Regions from separate parts of the Fundidesulfovibrio terrae genome, predicted to be linked through region 2. Evidence: predicted binding sites of a transcription regulator. Region 2 holds the regulator's gene; each other region holds the start of a gene.
What was found. Region 2 encodes sigma-54, which starts transcription at its own class of promoters, with help from an activator protein. Its sites were predicted from a motif close to CTGGCACGGNNNNTGCTT; they were not measured.
Positions count from the first base shown of each region.

Region 1: ML540_RS15270 (PEP-CTERM sorting domain-containing protein) is a predicted target of sigma-54. The motif match lies at 1,872-1,889, and genes of this name have one in related genera.
Region 3: ML540_RS03100 (PEP-CTERM sorting domain-containing protein) is a predicted target of sigma-54. The motif match lies at 4,203-4,220, and genes of this name have one in related genera.

Region 1 covers NZ_JAKZFS010000005.1:121,102-128,568, forward strand. The annotation lists gene ML540_RS15265 (outer membrane homotrimeric porin) at 1-719, opposite strand, end outside; gene ML540_RS15270 (PEP-CTERM sorting domain-containing protein) at 1,932-2,822, shown strand; tRNA gene ML540_RS15275 (tRNA-Met) at 2,956-3,032, opposite strand; gene ML540_RS15280 (undecaprenyl-diphosphate phosphatase) at 3,109-3,909, opposite strand; gene ML540_RS15285 (hypothetical protein) at 4,105-4,284, shown strand; gene yihA (ribosome biogenesis GTP-binding protein YihA/YsxC) at 4,497-5,141, opposite strand; gene ML540_RS15295 (type II 3-dehydroquinate dehydratase) at 5,219-5,686, shown strand; gene efp (elongation factor P) at 5,704-6,261, shown strand; gene ML540_RS15305 (DNA translocase FtsK) at 6,416-7,467, shown strand, end outside.
Region 2 covers NZ_JAKZFS010000005.1:17,198-24,664, reverse strand. The annotation lists gene rapZ (RNase adapter RapZ) at 1-386, opposite strand, end outside; gene ML540_RS14845 (PTS sugar transporter subunit IIA) at 493-945, opposite strand; gene hpf (ribosome hibernation-promoting factor, HPF/YfiA family) at 945-1,484, opposite strand; gene rpoN (RNA polymerase factor sigma-54) at 1,527-2,966, opposite strand; gene ML540_RS14830 (KdsC family phosphatase) at 3,218-3,769, opposite strand; gene ML540_RS14825 (CTP synthase) at 3,766-5,403, opposite strand; gene ML540_RS14820 (phosphoribosylformylglycinamidine synthase subunit PurQ) at 5,544-6,356, shown strand; gene tadA (tRNA adenosine(34) deaminase TadA) at 6,398-6,919, shown strand; gene ML540_RS14810 (alpha/beta fold hydrolase) at 7,053-7,467, opposite strand, start outside.
Region 3 covers NZ_JAKZFS010000001.1:661,190-668,656, reverse strand. The annotation lists gene ML540_RS03115 (ammonia-forming cytochrome c nitrite reductase subunit c552) at 1-1,241, shown strand, start outside; gene ML540_RS03110 (PP2C family protein-serine/threonine phosphatase) at 1,464-2,927, shown strand; gene ML540_RS03105 (acyltransferase family protein) at 3,030-4,103, shown strand; gene ML540_RS03100 (PEP-CTERM sorting domain-containing protein) at 4,248-5,264, shown strand; gene ML540_RS03095 (L-serine ammonia-lyase) at 5,271-6,638, opposite strand; gene ML540_RS03090 (methyl-accepting chemotaxis protein) at 6,768-7,467, opposite strand, start outside.

The sequences.
Region 1 (7,467 bases), 100 kb from region 2:
AAAAGGTTGGTGGCCAGGGTCTCGGAAGAGTTGCGCATGGAACCCGTTCCGATGGTGGTGTAGCCGGCGTCGCGTCCGGCCACGGCCAGCATGCCCCAGGGGGTGGCGGAGAAGCCCTGCACGGTGACGGGCAGGACCAGGAAATAGGCGTCGAACTCGTCGGCCTTCTGGGTGGTGGAGGGATCGAAATCCTTGTTGGTGTCCAGCAGGCGTGCGAAGCCGCCGATGGCCTTGAAGGCGTCGCACACGGGGACGGTCACGGCGGCCGCGGCCAGGCGGGTGCCGCCGATCACCGGGCTGGAAGCCAGCATGGGCGACGAGATGGGCAGGTCGAAGTCCTGCATGCCGATGGAGAATTCGACATTGGTGCCGGGCCACTTGAACTGCAGGAACGCCTGGTAGACGTCGATGGCGGTAGTGGGGTTGTCAACGGTCAGGGTGTCGTTACCCCAGACCCTGTTCTGCAGGCGGATGCCGAAGCGGAACTTGAGGCCCTCGTTGGCGATGAAGTCGGTGCGCAGGCGGAAGCGCTCCCAGATCACGAAGGAATCGGCGGTCCTGGTGCCGTTGCTGTTCCAGCCGGTGTAGTCGAGCTTGGACCATGCGTTGGCGTGGACGCGCGCGTCGCCGACCATCTTCACTTCGGTGGCGGCCGAGGCCAGACCGGCGCTGCACAGTATCAAGGTGACGAGTAAGGCAAGCCCCCCTAGACGTTTCATTGAATCTCCTCCTTATGGTGTATCGACGTTTCGCCGGGTAGACGCTCATGCGAATGCGCGCGGTGATCGGGTGGCGCCAGGCGACACGTTCGCCGGTTGCGCCTGAAGACCGGCCTGCGCACCAGAGGGCCGGTCTTTCCGGACGGCGGATGGTCGTGTCCACCCGCCCCGGTCCGCGCCGCACATGCGGGCACGGGAATCGAGAAACCAGTGATTCAAGAGAGGGGGTGGCATGCCCCGGCGTATAGGCCGAAGTTTAATCCATCCCTTTTCGGTAGTGTTTAGATATCTTAACTAAATTTTTCACAAATGCAAAGCGTTTTCACAATGATGGCGTGGATGCTCGGTTCGCGGAGTATTGGCTTAGGACGACAGGGAGGCGCCTCCCTGTGAGCGGAACGGCCTTCCGGTCAAAAGTGAGGGGACTGGCTAGAATTCATACCAAAATGGTATTGATTGAGAGTATGTCCTCTCGCGCAACTCAATCCTTCTATTGGCTGGCTTTGCCGTCATCATGCCCGCGCCGAGTATAAACTCCGTTAGCCCCGGGGCGAGTCTGTAATGTTTTTCGACAAACACTCCTTGTTTCTTTTTCGGCCGAACTAAGAATTTTGAATGAAACTCACTGCATTATATTGCTTTAATTAAATATTTTAGTGTTTTAAGGGCTCTTGCTCGAACTCTGGGGGAACATTCCGGTGGGGCAGCGAAGAACACTTCACCATTTGATACCGCATCAGCGCAAACGAGCGCAGGCAAGGGAAAGATTGAAAAATACTGTACGGTTGCGAATGACTACCAAACAGGCAGCCGGACCAGAACATCCTGGGCGCGACCAGGATGTCTTTAAATTGTTAAATCATCTCAGATCTTAAATGATAATTTGATCCATGGGACACCATGGACTGTAAGTAACCATACGAAATCATTTACTCCGTTTCGTGGTATATCCTTTGGAGTGAGAAGCGTGCGCTGTAAACATTTCCGACGCGAAGACACTGGAGGTTTACAATATCCATCGGGGATGGGCGGAGGTCGTCATTCGCGTCTCCCGGAATGCTGGCAATGACGCCCTCTAAAAACCGCAGCGATTACACCAGCAAGGGCGCCCATAAAGTCGAGTATTACTGATGGAGCAATGAAAGTACCGCGCTGGAACAGACGTTGCTACGTTCCTCACAGCTGTGCATTCCAAATGATGGAGGCAACATTATGATCAGAATATCCAGACAGATTTTTCTCTCGCTGGTGTCCTGCCTGGCATTCGCTCAACTGGCCATGGCCGCCCCGGTGGTTTTGCCGCCGCCCGTAGTGCCCTATGCAGTCCAGTATGATAACTTTTTCTCCTATTCTGCCAAGCTCCTTACCGGCTTCGGGCTGCCCGGCTTTGACGTCAACACCGGCACGGGCGGACTGGATGTTCTGATTTACACTGGCGCGAACGGCGCGAACAACACCGGCGTCGGTGCCGGTGGCCTCTTCAACTTCCCCGATCCGCTGGCGGCGCCCGGCGGCGGCGATACCTCCGTCGCAGGCGTCTGGGGCCCCACCAACATTCCGGTGGGTACGGGCCCTATCCCGGTGAGCTACATGCTCGACTATCTCCACGCCACTTTCGGCGCACAGGCCAACGTCCCGATCTTCGACTTTGACATGAACCAGACCGGAGCCAGCCCCGATCTCCAGGTTGTCGGGCAGGTGCGCGTCCGCAACGCGAGCAACACCGTCATAGCCAGCTGGGCCTTCGACAACATCACTGACAATAAGTTCGAGGACACCGCGTGGGTCACCGCGCCCGGCACCATCACCGCGACCAACCCCCTGCCTCCCTTCCAGTCCGTCACGGTTGACAACAACAAGGGAAGCGGCAAGCTGGACTTCATCGTGTACGCCCCCACCATGAACCTGGCCTTGTTCAACGCGGCCGGCAACACCATCGAGTTCGACTTCCGCATGCAGGGCCTCAACGACGGCTTCGAAGAGCTCTTCCTGACCGGCGGCTTCGCGCCCGCCGCCGTCCCCGAACCCGGCACCATGCTGCTCATGGGCATCGGCGCGGCAGGAGCGGCCTTCATGCGCAGAAGGGCGAAAAAGGCTCATTAACCCGCAAAGCGAATCAAACCAGAAAGGCCCCGCCGGAAACTCCGGTGGGGCCTTTCACATTGGCGCCTGCTAGGGCGCGCTTGCCGAGGAAAATAAAAAAGGACCGGGTCATGACCCGGTCCTTTCAAAATCGTGGTAGCGAGGGAGGGAATTGAACCCCCGACACTGCGGATATGAGCCGCATGCTCTAACCAACTGAGCTACCTCGCCACGTTTCTTGCCTCGCGGCAGGACGGGCTAAGTACACATTCCCACACTGCTTGGCAAGAGCTTTTTCGCTCCAATTTTATTTCGGCCAGAACAGGAACACCGAGAGCGCCAGGAGAAAGCGGTACACCGCGAAGGGGCGCAGGGTCATGCGGCTCACCAGGGCGATGAACCACTTCACGGCGATCCAGGCCGAGAAGAAGGCCACGACGAAACCCACGGCCAAAAACTGCAGGTCGGCCATGTCGAACTCGCCCCAGCTCTTGTACGTCTCGTAGCAGGTGGCTGCGATCATGATGGGCACTGCGCTGATGAAGGAGTATTCCACGGCCAGCTTGCGCCGCGCGCCCAGTATCATGCCGCCCAGGATCGTGGACGCCGAGCGCGAGAAGCCCGGCCACAGCGACAGGCACTGGAACAGGCCGATCCCCAGGGCCAGGGCCGGGGAGACGTCGTCCAGGTCGTAGTATTTCTCCCGGGCGGTCTTCTTGCTCTCGACGATGAGGATGAGGATCGCGCCCGCGATCAAGGCCAGGGCCACGGGCAGGGGGGCGAACAGGTGGGCCTTGATCATCTTGCGCCCCAGGAGCCCCACCACCGAGGCGGGCAGGCAGGTGAGGAAGAGCAGGGTGAGCCCGCGCTTGCCGCCGAAGCGCTGCCTGGACTGGGGGAAGACCAGGGCCAGATAGCGGTCGCGGTACATCACCGCCACCGCCAGGATCGCGCCGAGCTGGATGATAATGTCGTAGGAAGCGGCCTTGTCCCCGGAGTGGCCGAGCAGCACTCCGGTGAGGATGAGATGTCCCGTGGAGGATACGGGCAGGAATTCCGTAAGCCCTTCCACTATGCCGAGGATGACTGTACTGAGCCAGGGATCCATGATGAGGTCCTTCTGCGGGGGGCGGAAGTGCGCCCTTGATTGTAATGTCGCGCTGCGGCCGGTCCCGGCGTCGGGGAGCGCCGCAGCGGGCCAGCGAGGGGGTACGACAGTCCGGTGTTCCTTGCAACCCCCGGCCGCTTAAGTTACATGGATGATTGCCGTTTGGTAATAAACGATCCTACCGGAGCTGTAATCATGACTACCGTCATGCCCCAATCGGAACTGATGCGCAAAGCCGTGACCTGGGTTTCGGAGCAGAAAGCCGCCGGAGAGCCCTTGGCCAAGGTGCTGGGCGAAGCCGGAATGCGCTTCAACCTGAGCCCGAAAGAGCAGGAGTTCCTGCGAGACTTCTTCAGGAACTCCGAAAACGCCTAGCTTGTTCGCTAGATTCATGCGGTCCGGGAGGCCTGGACCGTTCGCGCCTTGCGCGGCGGGCTCGGATCGATTTGAAGACGATCCGTCGCCCGCCGCGCAAGTCACGCCCGCCTCAGACCGCCCGGACCACTGGAGCGACTCACGCGGGCGCGAAGCTGGAAAGGATTCCAAAGGAACACAGTTCCTTTGGCCGCCGGAGGCATCTTAAACTCTTAAACGTCCTCGTCGTCGGGCCCGGCGTCGCTGCCTTCGCTCTCCAGGCCGTCCTCGAACTCTTCGTCGTCCGCGAGAATGGAGTCGATGCGCCGCCAGAGTTCCTCGTAGCCCATGCCGGTGACGGACGAGAACAGGATCGGCGGTTCGCCCCCGAGCAGTGAGGCCCAGCGGGCCTTCTGGGCCTGACGTTCACGCTGGGAGCATTTGTCGGCCTTGGTGAGCACGCCCACCACCCGCACGCCCGAGGCGTGCAGCCAGGCCACCATGTCCAGGTCGCTGGCCTGGGGCGTGAGCCGGCAGTCGATGAGCACGGCCACGGCCTGCAGCCACTGGTTGCCGGTAAGGTAGCGTTCGATGAGTTTGGCCCAACGGGCGCGCTCCTCCTTGGAGCGGCGGGCGTAGCCGTAGCCGGGCAGGTCCACCAGGTAGTAGTCGCCGGGGACCACCTTGTAGAGGTTGATGCTCTGGGTCTTGCCCGGGGTGGAGCTGGTCTTGGCCAGCTGCTTGCGTCCGGCCAGCCGGTTCACCAACGAGGATTTTCCCACGTTGGAGCGTCCGGCCAGGGCCATCTGCGGCACCTCGGGCACGATCAGGTCGGCCTGGCCGTAGATGGTCTTTTCCAGAAGAAGCGTCTTGCGCACGATGTTTTGTTCCATATAATGTTTCTCAGCTGCGTAGGTTATCCTGAAATCCCACGAAAGAGAAGCAAGGTGAGCACATGACCAATTGCCGCATCCTGGTGCTGAACGGCCCCAACCTGGGGCATCTCGGCAAGCGTCAGCCGGAGATCTACGGGGCGCTGGGGATGGACGCCCTGGGCTCCATGGTGGAAGAGACGCTCGGCGAGGCCGCCTCGCGCATCGAACTGTCCTATTTCCAGGCAAACGGGGAAGGGCAGCTCATCGACCGCCTGGAACAGGCGTGGCGCGACAAGCTCGACGGAATCGCCTTCAACGCCGGGGCCTACACCCACACCAGCCTGGCCCTGGCGGACTGCCTGGCCTGGATCGGCATCCCCTGCGTGGAGGTGCACCTCTCCAACATCCTGGCCCGCTCCGACCAGCCCCTGCGCCGCCAGAGCCTCATCGGGCTGAACTGTATCGGGGTGATTGCAGGTTTCGGCATGATGAGCTATACGCTTGCGGTTTCTGCCCTCTGGCAGCACTGGCTCAAAAAGAATTCGTGATCAGTCAAGGAGATACAATGCTTTCCACCACCGACTTCCGCCGCGGCCTCAAGATCGAGCTGGACAACATCCCTTACGAAATCGTGGACTTCCAGCACGTCAAACCCGGCAAGGGCGGCGCTTTCGTCCGCACGAAGCTGAAGAACATGCTCAACGGCCGCGTGGTGGAGAACACCTTCCGCTCGGGCGAGAAGATGGAAAAGCCCGACATGGAAACCAAGGAGATGCAATTCCTTTATAAGGACGGCTCCGGTTTCGTGTTCATGGACATGGAGAGCTACGAGCAGTTCTCCGTGGACAAGGAAGTGCTGGGCGACAAGGGCGGCTATCTTGTGGACGGCATGGAGCTGACCATGCTCATGTACCGCGCCAAGCCCCTGGACATGGACCTGCCCACCTCCGTGGTGCTGGAAGTGACCCACACCGAGCCCGGCCTCAAGGGCGACACCGTCAGCGGCGCCACCAAGCCCGCCACCCTGTCCACCGGCATCACTCTGAACGTGCCCCTGTTCGTCAACGAAGGCGAGAAGATCAAGGTGGACACCCGCTCCGGCGAATACCTGGGACGCGTCTAGCCCGAATACATGATGATCCGAGGCCGTGGGGCGATGCGCTCCACGGCCTTTTGTTTTGGATCGGGCGCGGTCGTCCGGAAGCGCGGCAAGCGGCTTTTAATCGCCGGTTTTTTCGCGTACTGGCAGGGCTTGGAGTATCCCAACAGGGCGGGTTATGGAGACGGAACGCAAGAAGATTCTGGAAGAGCTGATCGGGGTCACGCTCGTTTTCGTGGCCCTGTTCTTCGTGGTCGCCCTGTACTCCTTCGACCCCCTGGACCCCACCTTGAACCAAACCACGGCCAAGGGACGCGAGGTCGCAAACCTCACCGGCGTGATCGGCTCCTACCTGGCAGGGATCTTGGCCGACCTGTTCGGGCTGGCCGCGTGGTTCGTTCCGGCGCTTTTCACCTACGCCGGAATCCGCAGGCTCTTTCCCCTCATCGGCATCACCCGCAGGCACTGGGCCGGGCTCTTCGGGCTGTTCCTGGTGTTTCTCATCTCCTTCGGCTCCGACTGGCCGGGGCCGGGGATCAGGATTCACCAGGTAGCCGGGGGCGGGTACCTGGGCGGGGCGCTCTACCGCTTCGGGGCCAGGATGATCCACCCGGTGGGCATGTACCTGCTGGTCACTTTTCTGGGCATCGTCAGCCTGCAGCTCTTCCTGGGCATATCCTGGCAGGAGCAGACCTCGCGGATGAAAGGCGCGCTCGAAGGCGTCTGGAGCCAGATCGGCCCCGGAATCATGCGTTTCCTGTTCGGGCCGGACAAGGCGGAACGCGAGGCCCTGGCCGAAGGGGACCACGAACCCACGGCGCACGACCCCCACGATCCTGATGAAGAGCTGGTGGTGAAACGCCAGGCCAAAAGCGAGAAGCCCGCAAAACCCAAGGCGGCCGCCAAGCCGCAGCCGAAACCGGCCCGCGCGCAGGCAAACGGCGTTTTGCCGCCGCTTTCGCTGCTCACGCAGCCGCCAGCTCAGGCGGGCGGCCCCTCCGAGGACGTGCTGCGCGCCCAGTCGGCCAGCCTCATGACCTGCTTGAGCGACTTCGGCATCCAGGGCGAGATCGTGCGCATCGTGCCCGGGCCGGTGGTCACCATGTTCGAGTTCAAGCCCGCTCCTGGGGTGAAGGTCAGTCGCATATCCGGGCTTTCAAACGACATCGCCCTGGCCATGAAGGCCATGGCCATCCGCATCGAGGCCCCCATCCCCGGGCGTGACACCGT
Region 2 (7,467 bases):
TCCTCCTCCACGGCCTCGCCCAGCCCGTACCCCTCTGCCTCGAAGGGATGTGGGCGGCGCGTGGTGGCGTAGCGGCGCATGATCTCCTGGGTGGCGGCCTCGATGAACACGATCTGGGGCAGGTTGCCCGCGGCGCGCAACTCCTCCATGGCGGGCTGCCAGCCGGAGTCGAAGCCCGCCTGGCGCATGTCCATGCCCAGGGCGAGGCCCCGGTAGCGGTTGGCTCCCTGGCCTTCGAAAAGGCTCACCAGCTTGGGCATGAGGCTTGCGGGCAGGCCGTCCACGCAGAAATAGCCCAGGTCCTCGAAGACGTTGAGGGCCGTGGACTTGCCGGACCCGGAGAGGCCCGAAATCACCACCACGGGCAGCTTGACCGAAGAGGCCATGTCGCGCGCTCCTTGAAAAAGACATCCCCGCCGCGCCTTCTTAAGCGCGACGGGGATGGACGCTAGCACATCATCGACCGGGAATCATCACGAAACGGATGCCGCCTCAGGAATGGCTGGACAGCACGCGCCAGAGGCTTTCCCGGTCCGGGGCGTCCAGGAAGGATTCCCGGAACCCCTCATCGGAGAGGAGCCTGGATATCTGGGCCAGGATACGCAAATGCATGCCCGCCACATGTTCCGGGGCCAGGACCAGGAAGAATATCCGGCAAGGCTTGTGGTCCAGGGCCTCGAAATCGACTCCGCCCCGGCTGCGCCCCGCCACGATGACGATCTCCTTGAGGGAGTCCATCTTCCCGTGGGGAATGGCCACGGCGTCGCCGATGCCCGTGGTGCCCAGGTTTTCGCGGTCCATGAGCACCCGCAGGGCCTTCTCGGGACTCACGTCCGGGAAAGCCTGGGCCACGGGGGACACCAGTTCGCGGAGCACTTCGGGCTTGTCCGACGCTTGCAGGTCGTCGAGCACGAAATCCTTGCGCAGAAACTCCCCCAGCCGCATCAGAGGGAAACTCCAGGGTCGATCAGACCGAAGTCGCCATTCTTGCGCTTGTAGATGACGTTGATACGCTCGGCCTCGGAGTTGAAGAACACCAGGAATTCGTACTTCATGGCGGTGATCTGCTCGGCGGCCTCTTCAACGCTCATGGGCTTGGGGCTGTACTTGTCGGATTCCTCGATGGAGTGGACCTTGCCCTCATCGGTGAAGCTGACCACGCCCATGGTGACGTCGGAAGACGCGGCCTTGCGGCGGTCCTTCATCTTCTCGCGCATCTTGCGCACCTGGGCCTCGAGCTTGTCCGTGATCATGTCGATGGTGGAGTACATGTCGTCGGAGCGCTCATGGGCGGAGATGTGCATGGCGTCCGCGTCGATCACCACATCGGCGATCTGGCGGGTCTTTTCGACCAGCAGCGTGACCACCACTTCGGCGTTGTCGGCATTGGGCATGTATTTGGCCAGTTTGTCGAAACGCTTGGCGGCGTATTCGCGCAGACCGGGGGACGGCTCAAAATTCTTGAAATAGAAAGCAATGTTCATATCTACCTCCGAGGTGTGGCCGCGAAAAGACGCGCGGCGTGATTACAAGACTTCCTTGCGCTTGGACGAGGAGTCGATGCCCATGGCCATGCGGTACTTGGCCACGGTACGGCGGGCGATGTTGACCTGCAGCTTCTGCTTGAGGGTGTCCGCGATCTGCTCGTCGCTCACGGGCTTCTTGGGATCCTCGCCGGAGATGAGCTGCTTGATGAGCGCCTTCACCGACTCCGAACCCACGGAAGTGCCGTCGTCCAACTCCAGGGCGGAGTTGAAGAAAAACTTGAGTTCGTAGATGCCGTGCGGGGTGGCCACGTATTTGCTCGTGGTGATGCGGCTCACAGTGGATTCGTGCATGCCGATGTCGTCGGCCACGTCCTTGAGGATGAGGGGCTTTAATTTCGTAACCCCGTCCTCGAAGAAGTCCCGCTGAAATTTCACTATCGATTCCAGGACCTTGAACAACGTCCGCTGGCGCTGGTACAGGCTCTTCATGAGCCACTGGGCCGAGCGCATCTTGTCCTGGAGGTAGTCCTTGTCCTTGCTCCCGCTGGAACGGCTCATGTCCTCCATGTAATAGGGGGAAAGCTGGAGCTTGGGCAGGCCGTCCTCGTTGAGCACGATGATGAAGTCCTCGCCGTACTTGTACACGTAGGCGTCGGGACTCACGTAGACCGGATCGGAGGAGCTGAAGTGTGAGCCTGGCAGAGGGTCGAGGGTCTGGATGATGTCCAGGTATTCCTTGATGTCCTCGAGGGTGATGCGGAACTTCTTGGCCAGGGGCTTGTAGCGCTTCTTTTCCAGGTCCTCCAGGTGCTCGCGCACGATCTCCAGGAGCACCGGGTCGGTGTAGCCGTAAACTTCCAACTGGGTGAGCAGGCACTCCTGCGGGGTGCGCGCGGCGATCCCCACCGGGTCGAAGCGCTGCAGGGCGTGCAGGACCACCTCCACCTCTTCGGGGGTGGCGCCGGTGGTGGCGGCGATCTCTTCCACGGTGGACTGTAGGTAGCCCACGGAGTCCAGGTTGCCCACGATGTCGTCGGCGATGACTCGCTGGCGTTCGGTGAAGGGGGAGAGGTTGATCTGCCAGGAGAGATGGCCCTCGAGCGAGGTCTTGGAGGCCAGCCTGGCCTCGAAGGACATGCCCTCCTCCGGGGCCTCGTACTCGCGCACCGTGGCCTGGCGGGAGGTGGAAGCGAAGTCGCCGATGTAGTCGTCCCATTCGGCGGTCTTCATGAGCTCGCGCTGCATGGCCCCCTCTTCCTGGGTGGCGTCAGGCGCGTGGGAATCCTCGGCGATGGTGGGCTCGGGGCGCTCGTCGTCGACCTGGACCTCTTCCAGCAGGGGATTCTCGAGCATCTCCTGCTGCACGGTCTCAACCAGCTCCAGCCGGGAGAGCTGCAACAGCTTGATGGCCTGCTGCAGCTGGGGTGTCATCACCAGCTGCTGCGAAAGCTTGAGTTGCTGTCTGAGCTCAAGGGCCATGCGTGCGTCTGTCCTCGTGAAAGTTCTGCGGCAAGCAAGAAAAATGCCGGACCACCGTTCAACCGTGGCGGTTATGCACTAAAAAGGCGGGGGTGGCAAGACTTGACGGGAATTCACAACAGTGGGCGGGAGGCTGTAGCGCGGTGGAGCGTAGCGGATCAGGGGAAAAGCCTCCTTAGGCCTTAGGGGCTCGCCCCTTTGGAATCCAGTATAGTTTCGCTGGCTTGGGCGGCGATATGGCGGGCGAGAGGCTAGACGAGCCAGCGCCGCCACAGGGCGCCCAGCTTGCCCTTGGCCATGAGCAGGAAGCGCACGGCGTCGCGCACGGCCCCGCTGCCCCCAGGACGTTTGGACACCCAGGCCGCCAGGCGCAGGATTTCCGGCTGGGCGTCCACCGGGGCCATGGCAAGGCCCACGCGGCTCATCACCTGGGCGTCCAGCCAGTCGTCGCCCATGTAGGCCACTTCGTTCAAATCAAGATGTTTCGCGGAAAGGAGTTCTTCGAGAACGGGGAGCTTGCGCAGGTGGCCGCCGTGGAATTCGCGGATGCCCAGCTCCCGCAGGCGATGCTGGGCCTGGATGTTGCCCAGGCCACTGATCACGGCCACGTCGATCCCGGCGTGCTGGCAGAGCTTGAGCCCCATGCCGTCCTGGATGCCGAAGCGCTTCAGGCCCGGCCCGGCGCCGTCGTGGAAGACGGCGTTGTCCGTGAGCACGCCGTCCACGTCCAGCACAAGCAGGCGCACTCCCCTGGCCGACGCCAGGGCCCGGCGGTTCACGCCGGGCCTGACGGGTCTTCTCATTTGGCCTCGCGGGCGATCTTGGACGCCCGGATGAACTCCCTGAACAGCGGATGCGGGCGCATGGGGATGGAGTTGAACTCCGGATGGAACTGGCAGCCCAAAAACCACGGATGCTCGGGCAGCTCCACCACTTCCACCAGGGATTCGTCGGGCGACAGTCCCGAGAACACCATGCCCTTCTCTTCCATGCGGGTGTAGTAGGCCTTGTTGAACTCGTAGCGGTGGCGGTGGCGCTCCTCGATCTGGGGCTTGGCGTAGGCTTCCATGGCCTTGGTGTCGGGCTTGACCACGCAGGGGTAGGCGCCCAGGCGCATCGTTCCGCCCATTTCGGAGTCGGCGTCGCGCTTCTCGATCTTCTTGGTGCGGAAGTCGTACCACTCGCGCATGAGGTAGATGATCGGATCGGGGCTCAGGCGGTTGAACTCCTCGGAGTTGGCCTCGGGAAGATTCAGTACGTTGCGGGCGAACTCGATACAGGCCAGCTGCATGCCCAGGCAGATGCCGAAGAACGGCACCTTGTTCTCGCGGGCGTAGCGGATGGCCGCGATCTTGCCCTCCACGCCGCGCGAGCCGAAGCCGCCGGGCACCAGGATGCCGTCCAGACCCGCCATGCGCTCGGCCACGTTGGCCGGCGTGACCTCCTCGGAGTTCACGTAGATCAGGTTGACGCTCACGTCGTTGGCCACGCCACCGTGCACGAGGGCCTCGTGCAGGCTCTTGTAGGCCTCCTTGAGGTCCACGTACTTGCCCACGATGCCGATGGTCACTTCGCCCTTGGGGTTGGCCAGCTTGTGGGTCAGGTTCTGCCAGGCTTCGAGTTCCGCGTTCTTGGCGGGCAGGCGCAGCAGGATGGCGATCTTCTGGTCCACGCCCTCGGCGTACAGCTTGAGGGGCACCTCGTAGATGTTCTTCACGTCCACGGAGGTGAACACGGCGTCCGGGTCCACGTTGCAGAACAAGGCGATCTTGGTCTTGAGGGACTGGTCCAGGTCGATCTCGGAGCGGCAGATGATGATGTCGGGCTGGATGCCGATGGACCTGAGCTCCTTAACGCTGTGCTGGGTGGGCTTGGTCTTGAGCTCACCCGCCACGCGGATGTATGGGATCAGCGTCAGGTGGATGTAGAGGACGTTCTCCTTGCCCAGATCGCCGCGAAGCTGGCGGATGGCCTCCAGGAAGGGCTGGCCCTCGATGTCGCCCACGGTGCCGCCGATCTCGATCAGGGCCACGTCCTCGTCCTTGGCCACGCCCAGGATGGAGCGCTTGATCTCGTCGGTGATGTGCGGGATCACCTGGACGGTGCCGCCCAGGTAGTCGCCCCGGCGTTCCTTCTGGATGACGTTGTTGTAGATGCGCCCTGAGGTGACGTTGTTGTTCTGGGACATGGGCACGCCCAGGTAGCGCTCGTAGTGGCCCAGGTCCAGGTCGGTCTCGGCGCCGTCGTTGGTGACGTACACCTCGCCGTGCTGGAAGGGGTTCATGGTGCCGGGGTCCACGTTGATGTAGGGGTCGAGCTTCATGATGGTGCAACGAAGCCCGCGCGCCTGCAGCAGCGCGCCGATGGAGGCGGCGGCCAGTCCCTTGCCGAGGGAGGACAACACGCCTCCGGTAACGAATATGAATTTGGTTTTCATGAGAAAGCCCTGCCTCCTGGGGGCTGCCGTGATGTGTAAAACCCCCGCCCGGTTGACGCCTTGCGCGGGGGCACGTAATGTCTCCGGATACGTCTAAGCGACTGGACCGATTTTTTCAAGAAACCCCTGGAGCGTTGTTCATGGCCCGAGTCAAGACACTCGTGATCACCGGCTACGGCACCAATTGCGAGGCGGAATCCGCCCATGGAGCCAATCTGGCCGGTTCCGACCAGACCGATATCGTCTACTTTTCCGACATCACCGCCGGACGAGTCCGCCTGCCCGGCTACAATTTTCTCATCTTCCCCGGCGGATTTCTCGACGGGGACGACCTGGGCGCGGGCCAGGCCGGAGCCATCCGCTGGAAGTACGCCAAGACTGCCACCGGCGAACCCCTCCTAGACCAGCTCCGGACCTTCATCCAGGACGGCGGCCTGATCCTGGGCATCTGCAACGGCTTCCAGTTGCTGGTGAAGCTCGGGCTCCTGCCCGCCCTGGACGGCAACTATTTCGAGCGCCAGGTCACGCTCTCCAACAACGACTCCGGCCGCTTCGAAGACCGCTGGGTCACGGTGCGCGTGAACAAGTCGAGCCCCTGCGTGTTCACCCGGGGCATCGACCACCTGGACCTGCCCGTGCGCCACGGCGAGGGCCTGCTCATCCCCCAGGACAACGCCACGCTCTCGCGCATCGTCACCGAGAACCTGATCGCGCTGCAGTACGCCGATCCGGGCACGGGGCTGCCCACCATGGAGTACCCGGCCAACCCCAACGGGTCGCCCATGGCCATCGCGGGGCTCACCGACCCCTCCGGGCGCATTCTCGGGCTCATGCCCCACCCCGAGGCCTTCAACCACGCCACCAACCACCCCGGCTGGACGCGCGGCGAAAAGCCCCGCCTGGGCATCTCCATCCTGGAGAACGGCGTCAGGTTCCTCAAGGAAAACGCGTAATTCCACTGGCGGGGAGTCCGTCTCCCCGCCTTCCCCGCCTCGTGAACACTTTCCACTCCTCCGCCGCCATCTTCACCACCCCTCCCCCGGGCTGGAAATCCTGGCGGCTGGTCATGACCCGCGCGCTGCGCCAAGCCTGGCTCGCTGGCAGGCGCGGCGAGGCCCCCATCGGCGCGGTGGTCATCGAGGCCGCCACGGGACGCCTGCTGGCCGAAGCCTGCAACGGCCCCATCGGCGCAAGCGACCCCACGGCCCATGCCGAGATACTGGCGCTTCGCCAAGCAGGCACTGCGCTCGGCAATTATCGCCTGAACGGGGCCATCCTGGCCGTGACCCTGGAGCCCTGCCTCATGTGCCTGGGAGCCATGGTGCACGCCCGCATCGGCGGGCTGGTCTTCGGCGCTCGAGACGCCAAGGCCGGGGCCGTGGTCTCCAACCTGGACGGGCCGGGGCTCGCGTTTTTGAACCACAGGTTTCCGGTGCTCGAAGGCGTACTGGCCGAGGAATGCGGAGCCACTCTGACGAGATTTTTTGCGGGAAGAAGAAAGGAAAAGTTAAAGTGAAAGATTAAGAAGATAAGGCAAAGAGAGAAGATGCCTCCGGCGGCCAAAGGGACCAGTCCCTTTGGAATCCCCTATAGCTCTCGCGTCGAACGCTGCGAATGAAGCTGGGCATGCAAGAAGGCTGGGAGTGCGGTCAAGAGTCGTCGGTCAGGAACGCGAGAAGCGCATCCTGAAAGACGGACGGTACTTCCAGAAAGCACATATGGCCGCTATCGGGAAGTTCCCAGAATGAAGCGTTAGGGATGATTGAAGCCATGTCGCGGCCCTGAGGAGGCGGGATGAGCAGGTCCTGCGCACCGGCCAGGCAGAGGGTGGGAGCCAGGATACGCGGCAGGAAAGGCCCGCCGTCGTGCGCGGCCAGGGCGTCGCACTGGGCCGTGAAGCCCTCCAGGCTCGGCTTGTAAGCCCTGGTGGCGAAACCGCGCCCGATGCTCCCATCCAGCAAAGCGTTTTGACCGAGAAGCCAGGGGATCAAGGCGTCGTTGGCGTACACCGCGCACTGCGAGGCCGCGAACAAGGTCCGCGCAGCCCGGATGGCCGCCATGGGC
Region 3 (7,467 bases), on a different contig from region 2:
GATACGACGCCGACCACGTCACCTACGACAAGCTGGCCGAATATCCCTATATGGCCCTCTTGTTCAACGGCTGGGGCTTCGGCGTGGAGTACAACGAGCCCAAGGGCCACGCCAACATGGTGCGCGACCAGCTCGAGATCGACGCCTCCAGGCTCAAGGCCGGCGGCGTGTGCCTCTCCTGCAAAACCCCCTATTCCCCCGGCCTGCGAAAGGAACTGGGCGAGGACTACTACAAGCTGCCCTACAAGGACATCCTGAACAGGATTCCCGAGAAGAACAGGAACCTCGGCGTGGCCTGCATCGACTGCCACGACAACAAGGACATGTCGCTCAAGATCTCCAGGGACTACACCCTGCAGCCCGCGCTGGAATCCATGGGCGTCGACTGGCACAAGCTTTCCCGCCAGGAGATGCGTTCCGCGGTGTGCGCCCAATGCCACGTGACCTACAACATCCCCAAGAACGCCGAGATGCAGTCCGTTGGCGTGTACTTCCCCTGGCAGAACAGCAAGTGGGGCGCCATCACCATCGAAGACATCATCAAGAAGATTCAGAGTGACCCCTCCGTCAAGGAATGGAAGCAGAACGTCACCGGGTTCAAGATGGGATTCATCCGCCACCCCGAGTTCGAGCTCTTCTCCAACAATTCCGTGCACTGGAAGGCCGGGGCCGCCTGCGCCGACTGCCACATGCCCTACACCAAGGTCGGCGTGCACAAGGTGTCCGACCACCGGGTCATGAGCCCCCTGAAGAACGACATGCGCGCCTGCATGCAGTGCCACACCGAAACCGCCGACTGGCTCAAGCAGCAGGTCACGGCCATCCAGGACCGCACCCTGTCCCTGCAGCTGCGCGCCGGCTACGCCACCGCCGTGGTGGCCAAGCTGTTCGAATCCGCCCACATGGCCCAGGCCGCGGGCAAGCAGATCGACCAGTCCCTCTACGACAAGGCCAAGGAATTCTACGAACAGGCCTTCTACCGCTCGCTCTACATCGGCGCGGAGAACTCCATCGGCTTCCACAACCCCACCGAAGCCATGCGAGTGCTGGGCGATTCAATCGCCTTCGCCACCAAGGCCGAGGGCTTCCTGCGCCAGGCCCTGACCAAGGCCGGGGTCGACGTGCCCATGAAGGTGAACCTGGAACTGGCCAAGTACCTGGAGGGACGCGGCGAGAAGAAGCTGCCCAACCAGCCCGCCGTCGAATTCAAGGACCCCATGGGCATCCAGGAACAGTTCTAGTCCAAACTGACCGCCAACCAACGGGCCGCCGGAACACCTCCGGCGGCCCGTTTTCCGTTGGACCTCCGCTCCGGGCGAATTCCCGGGACTTTCCTATTCCCTCCCCTTTCGCTCTGGGATATGCCTTGTCCCATGAGCGACAAACCCACCCTTCGCGTCTGGGCGGGCTACCTGCTGGCGTCGGTGTTGCTGGCCATATACGGCGGCAAGGTCTGACCCTTCATGAATGCCCTGCCCCCCGTGACGCTGGGGGCGATCATATTCGGGGCGGCGGCGGCGGCCCTGGCCATGCGGCCCCGGCTCGAGCGGGCCCTGGTGGAGAACCGCGACATCTTCACCCAGCCAAGGGCGCAGTTCCTGCTCGATTTCGCGCTCGGCCTGGTTGCGGGTTCCCTGGCGGCGTCATTCAACTCGCTGGTGCTCGGCTTTCCCCTTTTCAGCGGGATCAAGCTCTGGACAGGCATGGCGGCCGTGGCCTTCTTCCTGGCCCTGGACTGCGCCATCACCCGCCAGCGCCGCATCATCGACCGGGCCTGCACCAGGACCTGGCACTCTCCGCCCGAGACCATCCGCCCCCTGGCGCGCAAATTCGCCGTGGTGGCCATGGGGCTCGCCCTGCTGGTGGCGGCGCTGTTGTCCGTCATCCTCATAAACGGCGTGGACTGGCTGGCCGGCAACGCATACAGCCCGACGGCCCTGGCCGAGGCCAAGCGCTCCGTGACCTTGGACGTGGTGTACGTGACCACGGTGCTCATCGCTGGAGTCGGCGCGCTGATCCTGCGCTACTCCGAGAACCTGCGCAGGCTCATGGCCGAGCAGACCCGGGTGCTCGAGGCCGTGAGCCTGGGCGAGTTCGGCCAGTACATCCCGGTGGCCACGGCCGACGAGTTCGGGGTCATCGCGGCGCGCACCAATTCCATGATCGAGGGACTCCGCCACCGCACCCGGCTCATGCAGGCCCTGGCCCAGGCCCAGGCCGTGCAGAAGAGCCTGCTGCCGGGCCAGATTCCCCGGCGCATGGGGCTGGATATCGCGGCCTCGGCCATCTATCCGGAGCAGACCGGCGGCGACTACTACGACTTCCTGGAACTGGCCGGGGACACCCTGGCAGTGGTGGTGGCGGACGTCTCCGGACACGGTGTGGATTCGGCCCTGCTCATGGCCTCGGCCCGGGGCTTTTTGCGCCAGGGAGCGCTGTGCCTGTCGGACACCTCGCGCATCGTCACCACCCTGAACCGCCACTTGGCGCGCGACGTGGCCGGAAGCGGACACTTCATCACCCTGTTCCTGCTGGTTCTGGACCCGGCCGCCCGGCAGGTGGAATGGGTGCGGGCCGGGCACGACCCGGCCATCCTCTACGATCCGCGCACGGACGAATTCTCGGAACTGCGGGGCCGGGGCCTGCCCCTGGCAGTGGACCAGGAGAGCGCATACCTGGCCCAGCACCTGGGCCGCTGGCCCGAAGGGTGCGTCCTGGTGCTGGGGACCGACGGCCTCTGGGAGAGCTTCGGCCCGGACGGGAGCATGTACGGCAAGGAGCGCCTGCGCCGGGTGGTGCGCGAGAACGCGGACAAGGGCGCCCTGGAGATCATGGATGCGGTCACGAACGACTGGCGCACCTTCCTGGACGGCGCCGCCCAGGACGACGACCTGACCCTGGTGGTGATCCGCTTCGAGGAGGAATGACGCGCCTCTCGCCACGCGTCCCCCTCCCTTACCACGCCTCCCGGCTTGCGGGGACCCCGCTTTAAGGCTAGGGTTTTGTTGGAAATCCCAGGAGGCGTACCCGTGAAGCGAGACATCCCCCAGCTGCATTTCATCCGCGCCCTGGCCATGGTCGGCATCTTCCTGCACCACCTCTTCCAGGGCATCGGCCCCCTGCGGGACGCATACGCCGGAACGCTCCTCGGCGACGCCTTCGTGGATCTGGCCCTGGGCGTGGTGGTCTTCAACGTCATGACCAGCTTCCTCCTGGCCATGCCCTACGTGGGCGACAACCCCGCCCCCATCCCCAGGCTGGCCGACTTCGTGCCCAAGCGCCTTTCCCGGCTCTGCCCGCACTATTACGCCGCCGTGCTCCTGGTGATCGTGGGCAACGCCGTGGTCTACCGCATAACCAGTCCCGGTGACTGGCTGCCCCCGGCGCTCTCGCACATCTTCTTCCTGGACCCGCTGCGCACGCAGTCCTTCATGTCCAACACGGCCGCCTACTGGTGGCTTGGGCTCCTCTTGCAATTCACCCTGGCCTGGCCCTGGATACTGACCCAGTACCGCAAGCACGGCGCGGCGAAATTCACCATCGTCACGGTCGCCATCGTGTGGCCGCTCACCGAGGCCATCAAGATGTGGGGACGCGCCGCGCCGGAGGGCATCGGCGGCACGCTGGCCTTTTTGTCCACCTTCAACCTGCCCGCCCGGCTGCCGGAGTTCCTCATCGGCATGTGGATGGCCGAGCTGTGGAAAGCCTCCCCGGACCGGGAATGGATCGTGGACAGGCCCCTGGCCTGGCTCATCTTCGGCACCTGCGGACTGAGCTTCGCACTGTACCTCTTCGGGGCGCACCAGCCCTGGTTCTCCACCATCGCCTGGACCCTGGCCGTGTTCGTGGTGCTCTTCTCGCTGCCCATGTCCGTCACGTGGGGCCAGCGCAAGGGCGTGCTGTGGCTTTCAGGCGCGTCCTACGCCATCTACCTGGCGCACCAGCCGGTGCTCTCCTACCTGGACGTGGCCGTGGGGTCGTTCACGCCCTGGTGCAAGTTCTTCACCCTGTGCGTCCTGGGCTGGATACTGAGCGTCAAGGAGGGGGACTGGCTGGACAAGACCGCCGCCTGGGTGTCGGCACGGATGAAAGGGGGGCGATAGCAACTCCGCCCATTTTGAAATTCACGACACTCCGTCGGAGGATTTGACACTTTTCGGGACACTCTTGCGGACAAGCATCCGCAATGATTGAGCGGCCTTGTGGAATGGTTGTTGCTGCGACACTGCATTCCAAGGAGGCCGCCCATGAAACGCCATGCAGCAGTCTTCGCAGTCCTGGCCGCGATTGTCTTGTCTCCGGACCTGGTCCGGGCCACGGTCCTGACCTTCGACATCTTCGGCTCGACCAACGCAAGCATCATCCCCAACAGCTACGGCGACCGGGTTGCCTCCCCAAGCGACGCCACTGGCCTCTACGCCCCGGGGAACGGCTTCACGCCCAACGTCCTGACCGAATACCGCACCCGCGCCGTGACGGCGGCCGCGCCCATCGTGGACGGCACGTCCAACACCATCATCTTCGGGGACGGTTCGGTGCGCTTCGGGGACGGCTCGGTACGCTTCGCCGACGGTTCGGTGCGCGTGGGCGACGGGACCACCGTCATCCTGGCGGACGGCTCGGTGCGTTTCGTCTCGGACGGATCGACCGGAGTGCTGGGGGACGGCACAGTGGCCTTCGGGGACGGCTCGGTGCGCACCATCCCCGGCCTCGCCCAGAGCGGCTTCATGCGCTTCTGGAGCGGCGGTTTCGGCGGATTGACCAACATCGCCTATCCGGACGGGTTCCTGGGCAACGGGGAGGTGATCCTGTCGGCGGACCCGGGCTTTACGGTGCTGCTCAACTCCTTCGATTTGGCCGGGACCGAGAGCAACCGGGCCTTAGGGCTTCTGCAGATCAGGGACGGCGACGGCAACCTGCTGTGGGACAACCTCCCGCCGACGGGCGGCGCCCTGCGCACCATCGCCGACGGGACCTCCAACACCCTCCTGTTCGCGGAGACCCCGCCGCCGCTGACCCTGCGGTCCATAACCGACGGCACGTCCAACACCATCGTCTTCGGGGAGAGCGCCACCGGGTTCAGCACGTACAGGCCCGGGGTGCGCGCCCGCGAACTGCACCTGCTGTTCGGAGCCAACGGCACGGCGGGAATCGACAACATCAACTTCGACCAGGTGGCCACCCCGGAACCGGCCACCCTGGCCCTGGCCGGGATCGGCGCGCTGGCCGCCCTGGCCCGCAGGCGCTCGCGGACGAGAACCTAGAGGCGATCAGCAGCGCACGATGGCCGCGAGCCCGCCCTGGGCGGTCTCGCGGTATTTGGCGCACATGTCCCGGCCGGTCTCGGCCATGGCCTTCATGGCCTGGTCCAGGCCCACCATATGGTGGCCCGGCACCTCGGCCGCCGCGATCTGGTAAGCGGCGAACGCCTTCACCGCGCCCATGGCGTTGCGCTCGATGCAGGGGATCTGCACGTAGCCCTGCACCGGGTCGCAAGTGAGGCCCAGGTGGTGCTCCAGGGCCGTCTCGGCCGCGTTCTCGATGACCCAGGCGGGATGGCCGTACACCTGGGCCAGGAAAGCCGCCGCCATGGCCGACGCCACCCCCACCTCGCCCTGGCAGCCTACCTCCGCCCCGCTCACCGAGGCGTTGTGCTTGGCCAGCATCCCCACCACAGCCGAGGCCAGCAAGGCCTCGCGCAGCACCTTGCGGAACACCCCGGCCGTGGGGCGCAGGTTCTTGGTGACGTAGAGGACCGCCGGAAGCACTCCCGACGCCCCGGCCGTGGGCGCGGTGACGATGGTGTGCCCCGAGGCGTTCTCCTCGGCCGCCGCGAAGGCGCAGGCGCACAGGGCCAGGATGGGGCGGTCCTGCATCTGGGGGTCCTGGCGGTAGCGCTCGAACAGAGCGTGAGCCTTGCGGTGAAGCCCCAGCGGCCCGGGCAGCGGCCCCTCGGCCTCCAACCCGCGCTCCACGGAATCCTCCATGACCCGCATGACGTGCTCGAGCTTCGCGCCGATCTCCTGGCGCGTAAGCCCGGTCAGCGCGGCCTCGTTGTCCAGCATCACCTCGGGCAGGGAAAGCCCCGTGGAATCGATCACGTCAAGCAGCTCCGCCATGGTGGAGAAGGGATGCGCCGGAGCGGGCCGCTCGGCCGGAACGTCGTCCTTCCACTCGATGAACCCACCGCCAACGGAATAGGCTTCCCGTTCGAGGAGGATGTCTCCGGATTCGCCCTTGAGGCTGAACCGGATGGTGTTGGGGTGGCGATCCGGCAGGTCGAACAGGTCGAAGACCACCGTGGCCTCGGATATGGGCACGTCGCGCCCGCCCAGGCGCACCGTCCCGGCCTCGAATCCGGCCATGGAGTCCAGGATGTCCGGCGGGCAGCTCTCGGGGCGGTGCCCCAGGAGCCCCGCCAGAACGGCGCGCACCGTGCCGTGCCCGCGGCCCGTGGCGGCCAGGGACCCGAACAGGCGGACCTCGACGGCGCGCACCTGGTCGAGCACGGCCGGGGGCAGCTGCCCGGCCTGGTCCACGAATTCGCGGGCGGCCAGCATGGGGCCGATGGTGTGGGAGCTGGAAGGGCCGGGGCCGATCTTGAAAAGTTCGAAAACGGAGGTGGTGATGGGGCGCATGCTGCGCTTCTAACCCAGGTTGGTCCGAAATACCACGCCCGCACGGCTCCCGGGGCCGGGCAGCGACAAAAAAACGGCCCCCGGAGGGGCCGCCGATGGTCAACGGGATGACGGCGCGCGGGCTGCGGACTAACGCCCGATGGCGCGGGGCTTGCGCCGCCCGGCGGGCAGGCTCGCCCCTGCGCCTCCGTCGGACTGCATTTCCTCGATGAGCCCCTTGAGCACCTGGGACTGGTCGGCCAGTTCGGCCACGGCCGTCGCGGACTGGCGCATTCCCTCCGAGGTCTCGGTTGAAATCCGGCTGATCTCCTCGATGGAGCGGTTGATCTCCTCGCTGGCGGCGGACTGCTCCTCGCTGGCCGCGGCGATGGAGCGCACCTGGTCGGCGGTGGTCTCCACCAGGGCGACGATCTCGCGCAGGGCCTCGCCGGACTCGCCCGCCAGGGCCGTGGCTTCGTCGATCTTCACAGCGGCCTGGTCCACGTTGTCGATGTTGCGCCGGGTGCCCGTCTGGATGCCGCCGATGGCGTCGCCCACTTCCTTGGTGGCGGTCATGGTCTTCTCGGCCAGCTTCCGCACCTCGTCGGCCACCACGGCGAAGCCGCGCCCGGCCTCTCCGGCCCGGGCGGCCTCGATGGCGGCGTTCAGGGCCAGCAGGTTGGTCTGGTCCGCGATGTCGGAGATGACGTTCATGACCCGGCCGATGCCCTCTGCCTGGACGCCGAGTTCCGTCATGCCTCCCTTGAGGGCCAAGGCCTGGCGCTGCACCTCTCCGATGCCCTCCACCACCCGGCCCACGATCCTGGCCCCTTCATCGGCCTTCTCACCG